One region of the Clavibacter vidaverae genome, then DNA from elsewhere that is predicted to be linked to it. Evidence: predicted binding sites of a transcription regulator. Region 1 holds the regulator's gene; each other region holds the start of a gene.
The links. The regulator LexA, encoded in region 1, represses DNA repair genes until DNA is damaged. The targets are predictions, from matches to a motif close to TCGAACANNTGTTCGA.

Region 2: a site for LexA is predicted at 1,973-1,988, ahead of ACMT9T_RS02455 (DNA polymerase III subunit alpha). Genes of this name have one in related genera too.
Region 3: a site for LexA is predicted at 1,247-1,262, ahead of ACMT9T_RS02430 (DUF6504 family protein). Genes of this name have one in related genera too.

What each region holds. Positions count from the first base shown of each region.
Region 1 is NZ_JBLJAM010000002.1:24,749-28,021, reverse strand. Features, by position in the region: gene hflX (GTPase HflX) at 1-1,297, shown strand, start outside; gene lexA (transcriptional repressor LexA) at 1,370-2,050, opposite strand; gene ACMT9T_RS12845 (hypothetical protein) at 2,411-2,803, shown strand; gene hisB (imidazoleglycerol-phosphate dehydratase HisB) at 2,922-3,273, shown strand, end outside.
Region 2 is NZ_JBLJAM010000001.1:524,138-527,410, reverse strand. Features, by position in the region: gene ACMT9T_RS02455 (DNA polymerase III subunit alpha) at 1-1,927, opposite strand, end outside; gene ACMT9T_RS02450 (glucose-6-phosphate dehydrogenase) at 2,041-3,273, shown strand, end outside.
Region 3 is NZ_JBLJAM010000001.1:519,300-522,572, forward strand. Features, by position in the region: gene ACMT9T_RS02420 (App1 family protein phosphatidate phosphatase) at 1-108, shown strand, start outside; gene ACMT9T_RS02425 (aldo/keto reductase) at 181-1,050, opposite strand; gene ACMT9T_RS02430 (DUF6504 family protein) at 1,306-1,629, shown strand; gene pnuC (nicotinamide riboside transporter PnuC) at 1,733-2,431, shown strand; gene ACMT9T_RS02440 (LCP family protein) at 2,463-3,273, opposite strand, start outside.

The sequences.
Region 1 (3,273 bases):
CGAGGTCGAGTACCGGCAGCTGCGCCTCGAGAACGTCGTGCTGATCGGCGTGTACTCGCAGGGGTCCGTCGACGACGCCGAGAACAGCATGCGCGAGCTCGCCGCCCTCGCCGAGACCGCGGGCGCCGTCGTGCTCGACGGCCTCCTGCAGCGCCGTCCCACGCCGGATCCCAGCACCTACTTCGGCAGCGGCAAGGCCGAGGAGCTGCGGGCGCTCGTCGCCGCCGTCGGCGCCGACACCGTCATCGCGGACACCGAGCTGGCTCCGAGCCAGCGGCGCGCGCTCGAGGACGTAGTGAAGGTCAAGGTCATCGACCGCACCGCCGTGATCCTCGACATCTTCAGCCAGCACGCCAAGAGCCGCGAGGGCAAGGCCCAGGTCGAGCTCGCGCAGCTCCAGTACCTCCTGCCGCGACTGCGCGGATGGGGCGACTCGATGTCCCGCCAGGCCGGTGGCCAGGTGGGCGGCGCGGGCGCGGGCATGGGATCGCGCGGGCCCGGTGAGACCAAGATCGAGCTCGACCGCCGCCGCATCAACACGCGCATGGCGAAGCTCCGCAAGCAGATCACCGCGATGAAGCCCGCGCGCGACACCAAGCGCGCCAACCGCGACCGCAACGCCGTGCCGTCCGTGGCGATCGTCGGGTACACCAACGCCGGCAAGTCCTCGCTGCTCAACCGCGTGACGAAGGCGGGCGTGCTCGTCGAGAACGCGCTGTTCGCGACGCTGGACGCCACGGTCCGCAAGACCGAGACCGACCAGGGGCAGCTCTACACGCTCGCCGACACCGTCGGCTTCGTGCGGAACCTGCCGCACCAGCTGGTCGAGGCGTTCCGCTCCACGCTCGAGGAGCTCGCCGACTCCGACGTGCTCGTGCACGTGGTCGACGCGTCGCACCCGGATCCCGCGGCGCAGCTCGCGACCGTGCACGAGGTCATCGCCGAGGTGGACGCCTCGGCCATCCCCGAGATCGTCGTCTTCAACAAGAGCGACCTGGCGTCGGCCGACGACCGCGTCGTCCTCCGGGGCCTCGCGCCGCAGGGCGTCTTCGTCTCGGCCCGCACGGGCGAGGGCGTCGAGGAGCTGCGTCGGCGCATCGCGGAGCTGCTCCCGCAGCCCACCATCGAGGTCGACCTGCTCGTGCCCTTCGAGCACGGCGAGGTCGTCGCGATGCTGCACGACGGCGCCAAGGTGCTCGAGACCTCGTACGTCGAGGAGGGCACGCGCGTGCGCGCCCTCGTCACGGCCGAGCAGGAGGCGCAGGTCCAGGCCTACGCGGTGGTGCCCGCGGTCTGATCCGCACCCGCCCCGCACGCACGAGAGCGGCCGATCCCCCGGGGGACCGGCCGCTCTCGTGCGTCGTGCGGGTCAGACGGAGCGCATGACCGCCACGACCTTGCCGACGATCTCGGCGAAGTCGCCGAGGATCGGCTCGAACGCGCTGTTGCGCGGCAGGAGCCACGTGTGGCCGTCGCGCTGGCGGAAGACCTTGACGGTCGCCTCGTCGTCGAGCATGGCCGCCACGATGTCGCCGTTCTCGGCGGTCTTCTGCTGGCGGACGACGACCCAGTCGCCGTCGCAGATGGCCGCGTCGATCATGGAGTCGCCGACGACGCGGAGCATGAAGAGGTCGCCCTTGCCCACGAGCTGGCGGGGGAGGGGGAAGACCTCCTCGACCATCTGCTCGGCGGTGATGGGGATGCCCGCGGCGATGCGGCCGACCATGGGCACCATCGCGGCGTCGCCCACGGGGGTCGACGGCTCACCGCTCTCCGCGGCGCCCGAGCCGGGGAGGTCGATGAGGACCTCGAGGGCGCGCGGCCGGTTCGGGTCGCGGCGCAGGTAGCCCGAGAGCTCGAGCTGGTTGAGCTGGTGGGTGACGCTGGAGAGCGAGGCGAGGCCCACGGCGTCGCCGATCTCGCGCATGCTCGGCGGGTAGCCCTGGCCGGCGATGGTGCGCTGGATGAACTCCAGGATCGAGATCTGCTTGTCGCTCAGGCTCTTGCGGCGCCTCGTCGCGCCGCCTCCCGCCGCTCGCTCGTCCGTCATGCCACGGCCCGCCTCTCGTCGCCGACGCCCCGGGCGGCTCGTCGACCCGGCGGGTCGACGCCCTCGCGGGGCGATGTCGGTGGTGCCCGGTGGAATGGACACCAGGCACTCGAAACTGTATCCAGCCCACGCACCTCGTACAAACACCTGTTCGAGCGTGTCGCGGTCATGGAGGCCGGATCGAGGCGATGAGGGCTTGCGAAGGGCTGGTTTCGAATGTATGTTCGGAACACAGCTTCGCACCCGGCTCTCCCGGCCGAGAGCCGGGTGCGAGCTGCCCGACCCGCATCGCATGCCGTACCGCACTGCATCGCCGGGCGCGTCGCATCGACGCCCCACCGTCTCGCACGAGAGGTCACCATGAACACCGCAGCAGCACACACCACCACCGCCGTCACGGACGCACCCGCCGTCGCCGTCGCGGAGGCCGCCGTCGCGCCCCGCACCCGCCTGCGCATCACGCGCCGAGGCCGCATCGTCCTCACGGCGCTCGTCGCCGCCCCCCTCGCGCTCGGTGCCGGGCTCGTCGCCCTGAACGGCGGCGCCGCCGTCGCGTCGAAGGACGCGTCTGGCGCGACCTTCGAGTACGTCACCGTGTCGAGCGGGCAGTCCCTGTGGGACCTCGCCGAGGAGATCGCGCCGAGCGCCGACCCGCGCGACGTCATCGCGTCGGTCGTCGACCTCAACCGCCTCCCCACGTCGGACGTGGCCGCGGGCCAGCAGCTCGCGGTCCCCGCGCAGTACGCGCGCTGAGCCCGTCCGCGCCGTGCCCCGGCTGTGCGGAGCGCGCGGCGGTGCGGACGGCCTCGGCTCCCGGTGGCGGCCGGGGGCAGAGGCCGTGCCATCGGAACCGATCGGTAGCATGGAGCCCATGAGCACCCTCGCGCGCACCGCGCACGTCACGCGGCAGACCAGCGAGTCCCGCATCGATCTCCAGCTCGACCTCGACGGCACCGGTGCCTCCGAGATCAGCACGTCGGTGCCGTTCTACGACCACATGCTCACCGCGTTCGCGAAGCACTCGCTGACCGACCTGAAGGTCACCGCCACCGGCGACACGCACATCGACGTGCACCACACGGTGGAGGACGTGGGCATCGTCCTCGGGCAGGCCATCCGCGAGGCCCTCGGCGACAAGTCGGGCATCGCCCGGTTCGGCGACGCCCTGGTGCCGCTCGACGAGGCGCTCGTGCAGTCCGTGGTCGACATCTCCGGCCGGCCGT
Region 2 (3,273 bases), on a different contig from region 1:
ACATGCCGAGCGTGTGCGTGGTGCGGATGGCGGCGAAGGTCTCCTCGTCGTCGTGCGGGATCTCGTCGAGCTCGATGCGCCCGTCGCGGTGCACGTAGCGCGCATCGACCGGGATGCCGCCCGCCACCGCGGAGCGCGCGCCGTGGATCCGGTGGATCTCGTCCAGCGCGTACGCCATGGTGCTCTGCATCCGGACGCCGAGGATGTCGAGCTTCAGGAGCCCCATGTCGTCGATGTCGTCCTTGTCGAACTGGCTCATGGGCAGGCCCATGCCGCTCGGCTGCACGGGGCTCGTGCTGAGCAGGTCGGAGTCGCCGAGGATCACGCCGCACGGGTGCATGGAGATGTGCCGGGGGAGCCGGTCGAGCCGCTCCGTGAGGTCCACCAGCAGGTCGATGCTCGGGTCGTCGCGCACGAGGTCGGCGATGGGCTTGAGCTCGGGCTTGGTGTCGAGCACGGCCCGGAACTCCCGCGCGTTGAAGCGCCAGATGTTCTTGGCGATGAAGTCGATCTGCTGCTCGTCGAGGTCGAGGGCGAGCCCCGCGTCGCGCGCGGCGCCGCGGGCCCGGTAGGTGTTCTGCATCGACAGCAGGGTGACCCGGTTGCTGCCGTACCTCTCGAACACGCGGTGGTACACCTCGTGCCGACGCGCGGACTCCACGTCGATGTCGATGTCGGGCAGCGTCGAGCGCACCTTGCCGAGGAAGCGCTCGAACAGCAGGTCGTGCTCGAGCGGGTCGACGTTGGAGATGCGCAGCAGGTAGTTGACGAGGCTGCCCGCGCCGGATCCGCGCGCCTGGTTGCGCACGCCCATGTCGCGCATGAGGGAGCACACGTCGGCCACCGTGAGGAAGTAGGTGGCGAAGCCGAAGCCCGTGATGGTCGCGAGCTCGGTGCGCATGCGGGCGAGCACGCGCTGCCGCATCGCCTCGTCCACGTGGCCGAACCGCTCGGTGACGCCGGCCTCGGCCTTCCGCCAGAGCGCCTCGTCCGGGTCGCCCGTGACGCCGATCACCGACTTCTCCGGCAGCTTGGGCTTCCGCCAGGCGAGGTCGGCGTCGGGATCTAGCCGGCACCGGTCGGCGAGCTCCTCGGTGGCGCGGAGGAGCGCCTCCCCGGCGCGGCGGTCGAGCGCGGAGGCGCCGGCGATCTCGCGCGCGATGTCCTGCATCTGGGACGGCGTCTTCAGCCACGCCTGCCCGTTGGGCTGCGGCCGGAACGACCCGAGCGGCCGGAGCGTGCCCGCGGCGTCGAGCACGTCGCCCGTGAGCGCGTCGTCGGGATCGAGGTAGCGGACCGCGTTGGTGAGCACGGCCGGGACGCGGTGCGCGTCGGCGAGCTCCAGCATGCGGGCCGCGTGGCGGAGGCTCGCGGACTCGCCGGGCTCGGTGAAGTGGCAGACGACCTCGACCGCGATCGCGCCCGGCAGGAGGCGCGCCCACTCGGCGAGGTGCCGGGACGCGAGCGCGTGGTCGCCCGCCGCGACCGCGCGGCCCACGTCCGAGTCGGGCCCGAGCATGACGGTGCCGACCGGCCCGTCCTCGCCCAGGAGGAACGCGGGCGGCCGGGTGCGCAGGATGCCCGCCTGGGCGCTCCGGGCGGTGCTGCGCGCCGTGCCGCGGCCGTGGCTCGCGCTGATGAGCCGGCTGAGCGCCGCCCAGCCCTGGCCGCGCGTGCCGCCGTGCGCGAGCACCGTGATCCGGCCGGGGTGCTCGCCCGTGAGTCCGAGCTCCGCGCCCACGACGGGGGAGACGCCCGCGGCGATCGCGCGGCGGATGTGGCGGACGGCGCCGTACAACCCGTCGCGGTCGGTGATCGCCGCGACCGACGCGCCCTCGGACGCGACCCGGTCGACGAGCGCCTCGGGCGCCGCGGTGCCGTGGTGGGCGGAGAACGCGGACGCGACGTGCAGGTGGGTGAAGCTCACGCGCGCCTCCCGACGGATCCGCCGCGCCCTCCCCGGGCGCGATGTTCGAACGGATGTTCGACTCGCCCAGTGTAGGTCGGCTCCCGCGCGGCCGCGACCCGTAGTCTCGGAGGATGACCAGCGAACCCTCCACCCTCGTCATCCTCGGCGCCAGCGGCGACCTCACGGAACGCCTCCTCCTGCCGGGTCTCGGCAGCCTCGTGGCGAGCGATCGGGGGCGGCGGATCCAGCTCATCGGCACCGGCCGGAGCGAGCGCAGCGCGCAGGAGTGGACGAAGACGGTCAGGACCGCGTTCGACTCGGTGGAGGCCACGGGACGCCGGGCGGCGAGCATCGTCTCGTCCACGAAGTACATCCAGGCCGACCCCACGGACCTCGACGACCTGAAGCGCATCCTCGACGCGTGCGAGGGAGCCCCGGCCCTCTACTTCGCGCTGCCGCCGGCCATCTCCATCGCGGTCTGCGAGAAGCTCGAGCAGCTCGAGCTGCCGGAGGGCACCACGCTGGCGCTCGAGAAGCCGTTCGGGTCGAACAGCCGCACGGCCGCCCAGCTCAACCGCCAGCTGCTGAAGCTCGTGCCGGAGGACCGCATCCACCGCACCGACCACTTCCTCGGCCTCTCCACGGTGCTCAACCTCGTGTCGCTGCGCTTCGCCAACCGGTTCTTCGAGTCGGTCTGGAGCGCGAAGGACATCGAGCAGGTCGAGATCGTCTACGACGAGACGCTCGCGCTCGAGGGCCGCGCCGCCTACTACGACAAGTCGGGCGCGCTGGTCGACATGATCCAGAGCCACCTGCTCCAGGTGCTCGCGGTCTTCGCGATGGAGCCGCCCGCGAGCATCGACCCGGACGACCTCCGTTCGAACATCGCCTCGGTGCTCCGCGCCACCGAGGTCTGGGACAACGACCCGGTCGCCCACAGCCGCCGCGCCCGCTACACGGGCGCCACGATCGACGGCACCCGCATCCCCGCGTACGCCAAGGAGGAGGGGGTGGATCCGGCCAACGAGACCGAGACCCTCGCCGAGGTCACCTTCGGCGTCGCCAACGCGCGCTGGGCGGGCGTCCCGTTCCGGCTGCGGTCGGGCAAGGCGCTCAAGGAGGCGTCGAAGCGCATCATCGTCACCTTCAAGCCCGTGGCGCACCTGCCGCGCGGCCTGCACGGCTCCGCCCGGCCCGACCGGCTCGTCATCGACCTGAAGCCCGACGGCATCTCGCTCGAGGTCACCATGGACGGCACGGGCGAGCCCTTCACGCTCACCCAGTCCACCTTCCGCGCGGAGTTCGCCGAGCCCGAGCTCACCCCGTACGGCGAGGTGCTCGACGGCATCCTCGCGGGCGACCCG
Region 3 (3,273 bases), on a different contig from region 1:
CTGGACAGCAGCGTCCCGTGGGTCTATGCCCCGGACGGCGCGAGCCTCCTCGCGCAGCTCGACGACCTCGGGCTCGCGGACGACTCCGGCACGCGCATCGGCACCTAGCCGGCGGCGTCGCCACGACGCACGAGGGCCCCGCAGGAGATCCTGCGGGGCCCTCGTGCGTGCGGGGACGGATCAGACGGCGTCGGTGAGCGCCTGGAACTCGTCGTCGGTGAGCTGGATGCCCGCGGCGGCGATGTTGTCCTCGACGTGCCCGACCGACTTGGTGCCGGGGATCGGCAGCATGACGGGCGAGCGGCGGAGGAGCCACGCGAGCGCCAGCTGGGACGGGCTCGCGTCGTGCTGCTTCGCGAGGGCGTCGAGCGGGCCGCCGTCCTTCGCGAGCTCGCCGGTCGCGAGCGGGAACCACGGGATGAACGCGAGGCCCTCGGCCTCGGCGTACTCGAGCAGCGGCTCGGCGTCGCGCTTGGCGAGGTTGAAGAGGTTCTGCACGGAGACGATCTCGGCGATCTCGCGCGCGGCCTTCACGTCGTCGACGGACACCTCGGACAGGCCGATGTGGCGGATCTTGCCCTCGGACTGCAGCTCCTTCAGCACGCCGATCTGGTCCTCCAGCGGCACGGCCGGGTCGATGCGGTGCAGCTGGTACAGGTCGATGCGCTCGAGGCCGAGGTGGCGCAGGCTCAGCTCGGCCTGCTGGCGCAGGTACTCGGGGCGGCCGACGGGGCGCCAGTCGCCGGGGCCGGGGCGCGTGAGCCCGCCCTTGGTGGCGACGACGACGTCGTCGGCGTACGGGTGGAGCGCCTCCTTGAGGAGCTCCTCCGCGACGAACGGGCCGTAGGAGTCGGCGGTGTCGAAGAACGTGACGCCGAGCTCGGCGGCGCGGCGGATCACGCGGACGGCCTCGGCGGGATCCTCGGGGGCGCCCCAGACGCCCTCGCCGGTCAGCTGCATGGTGCCGTAGCCGAGACGGACGACGGGCAGGTCGCCGCCGATGGTGAAGGTGCCGGAAGCCTCGGCGGGGCGGGTGGTGGTGTCGGTCATGTGGACCCTCCTCGGGTGTCGATGACGAGGGAGGCGTCTGCCGCCCTCGGGACGTCGGGTCCAACGCGCGGGTCGCCGGATCCATGCCCGATGCGCGCGACGGGCACGAGACCCTCAGGCTCCGGTCGAGGGTGAGGCGGATCCGCCCGCTCCCCTCGTGGATGTCGGCGCCCGTTCCTACACTCGGATCAGACGTTCGAACATCCGTTCGAACGCGGGAGCGCGGCCGGCGCGACGGGCGAGAGGAGCGGCACCATGCGGATCGACGAGGACGTGGAGGTCGAGCTCTCGGGAGACGGGTCGCCGCTCCGGTTCACCTGGCGGGGCGTGGTCTACGGGGTGGTCAGCTCCCCCGAGCGGTGGATCGCGCGGGTCGACTGGTGGCAGCGCACGGGCCGCGCGCCCCGCGGCGCCAGCGCCCACCTGCTCGAGCTGTCGATGTGGCGCGTCGAGGCCGTGCCGCTCACCACGGGCGCGCGGCGGGTCGACGGCTCGTTCGACCTCAGCGTCGACGCGCGCGGCCGGTGGTCGCTCGTCACGGCCTCCGACGAGGACCTCGACACGCGCCTGTTCGCCTGAGGCCGGGGAATAGCGGAGGGCGGCCGCGCCTTGCACCAGATCGGCGCCGCGCACGGCGCCTGCACGCGATCACCCGGGTCGCGGCGCACGGAGGGATCCCGGCATGGCGGCACTCGAGTGGCTGTTCGACGCGCAGCTCCGCATCGGCGACCAGGTCGTGCTCTGGCGCGAGATCGTCGGCAACCTCTTCGGCCTGGCCAGCGCGCTCGGCGGCATGCGCCGCAAGGTCTGGGCGTGGCCCGTCGGCATCGTCGGCAACGTGCTGCTCTTCACCGTCTTCCTCGGCGCGGTCTTCGGCACGCCGAACCCCGTCAACCTGCTCGGCCAGGCCGGTCGCCAGGTCATGTTCATCGCCGTGTCGGTCTACGGCTGGCACCGCTGGCAGCAGGCCCGGCACGGCGGCGCGCCCGTCGTCCCGCGGTGGGCGAGCGGTCGACAGCGCCTGCTCCTCGTGGTCGCGCTCGTCGGCGGCACCGCGCTCCTCACGCCCGTCTTCCGCGCGCTCGGCTCCTACGAGCCCGTGTGGGCCGACGCCTGGATCTTCGTCGGCTCGCTCCTCGCCACCTACGGCATGGCCAAGGGCTGGGTCGAGTTCTGGCTGATCTGGGTGGCCGTCGACCTCGTCGGCGTGCCGCTGCTCGTCGGGGCCGGCTACTACGCGTCCGCCTTCATGTACGTCTTCTACGGGGCCTTCACCCTCACGGGCTTCTTCGTCTGGATGCGGGCACGCGGCACCGCGAGCCCCGCCGTCGAGACGGCCTTCCCGGATCCCCGGGTCGTCGAGGCCCCCGCCGAGCGCTAGGTCGCGCGCGGCCCGGCCGACGATCCGGCCGTCAGCGCCCCTGGCCGTTGGAGCAGGTGCTCTGCGCCGCCGTCTGCCCGGTGATGCTCGGGTCGAGCACCTCGGAGGTCGGGGTGGGCGGCGTCGTGGGCGTCGACCCGTCGGCCGGCGGCTCGGTCGCGGCGGGCGGCGTCGGGGTCCCCTCGCCCGGGACGCTGCCGGGCACGCTCCCGGCCTCGCCGCTCGGAGCCGGCTGGCCGAGCGAGAAGTCCGCGTCGGAGGCGAGCAGGCTCACGAGCTGCGCGGCCGCGGCCTCGTCCGGCTGCACGCGCCCGTTGGCGAGCACCGTGCCCGGGTACTGGAGGAACACGACGTCGTCGAGCGGGATGTCCTTGAAGGTCAGCGCCACCGAGACGAGCGTGTCGAGGTCGGCGAGCGACGTGGACAGCTGCATGTTGTCGACGACCGCCCGCGCGATGCCGTAGAGCTTCGCCGGGTTGGTCAGGGTGTCCGTGCTCTTGACGGTGCGCACGAGCGCGCTCAGGAACACCTGCTGGTTGCCGATGCGCGAGATGTCGCTGCCGTCGCCCACGCCGTAGCGCGTGCGGAGGAACTGCACGGCCTCCTTGCCCTGGAGCGGGTGGATGCCGGGATCCAGCGACAGGTCGGTCTTCGGGTCGTAGATGCCGTTGGCCACGCAGACCTCGACGCCGCCGACCGCGTTGGACATCTCCACCACGCCGTTGAACTGCACGACGCCGCCGTAGGGGATGTCGAGCCCGGTGAGGCCCTCGACCATGCGCACGGTGCACTCGAACCCGCCGCGGGACAGCGACTCGTTGAGCTGGGCGCGCGCGCTGGCC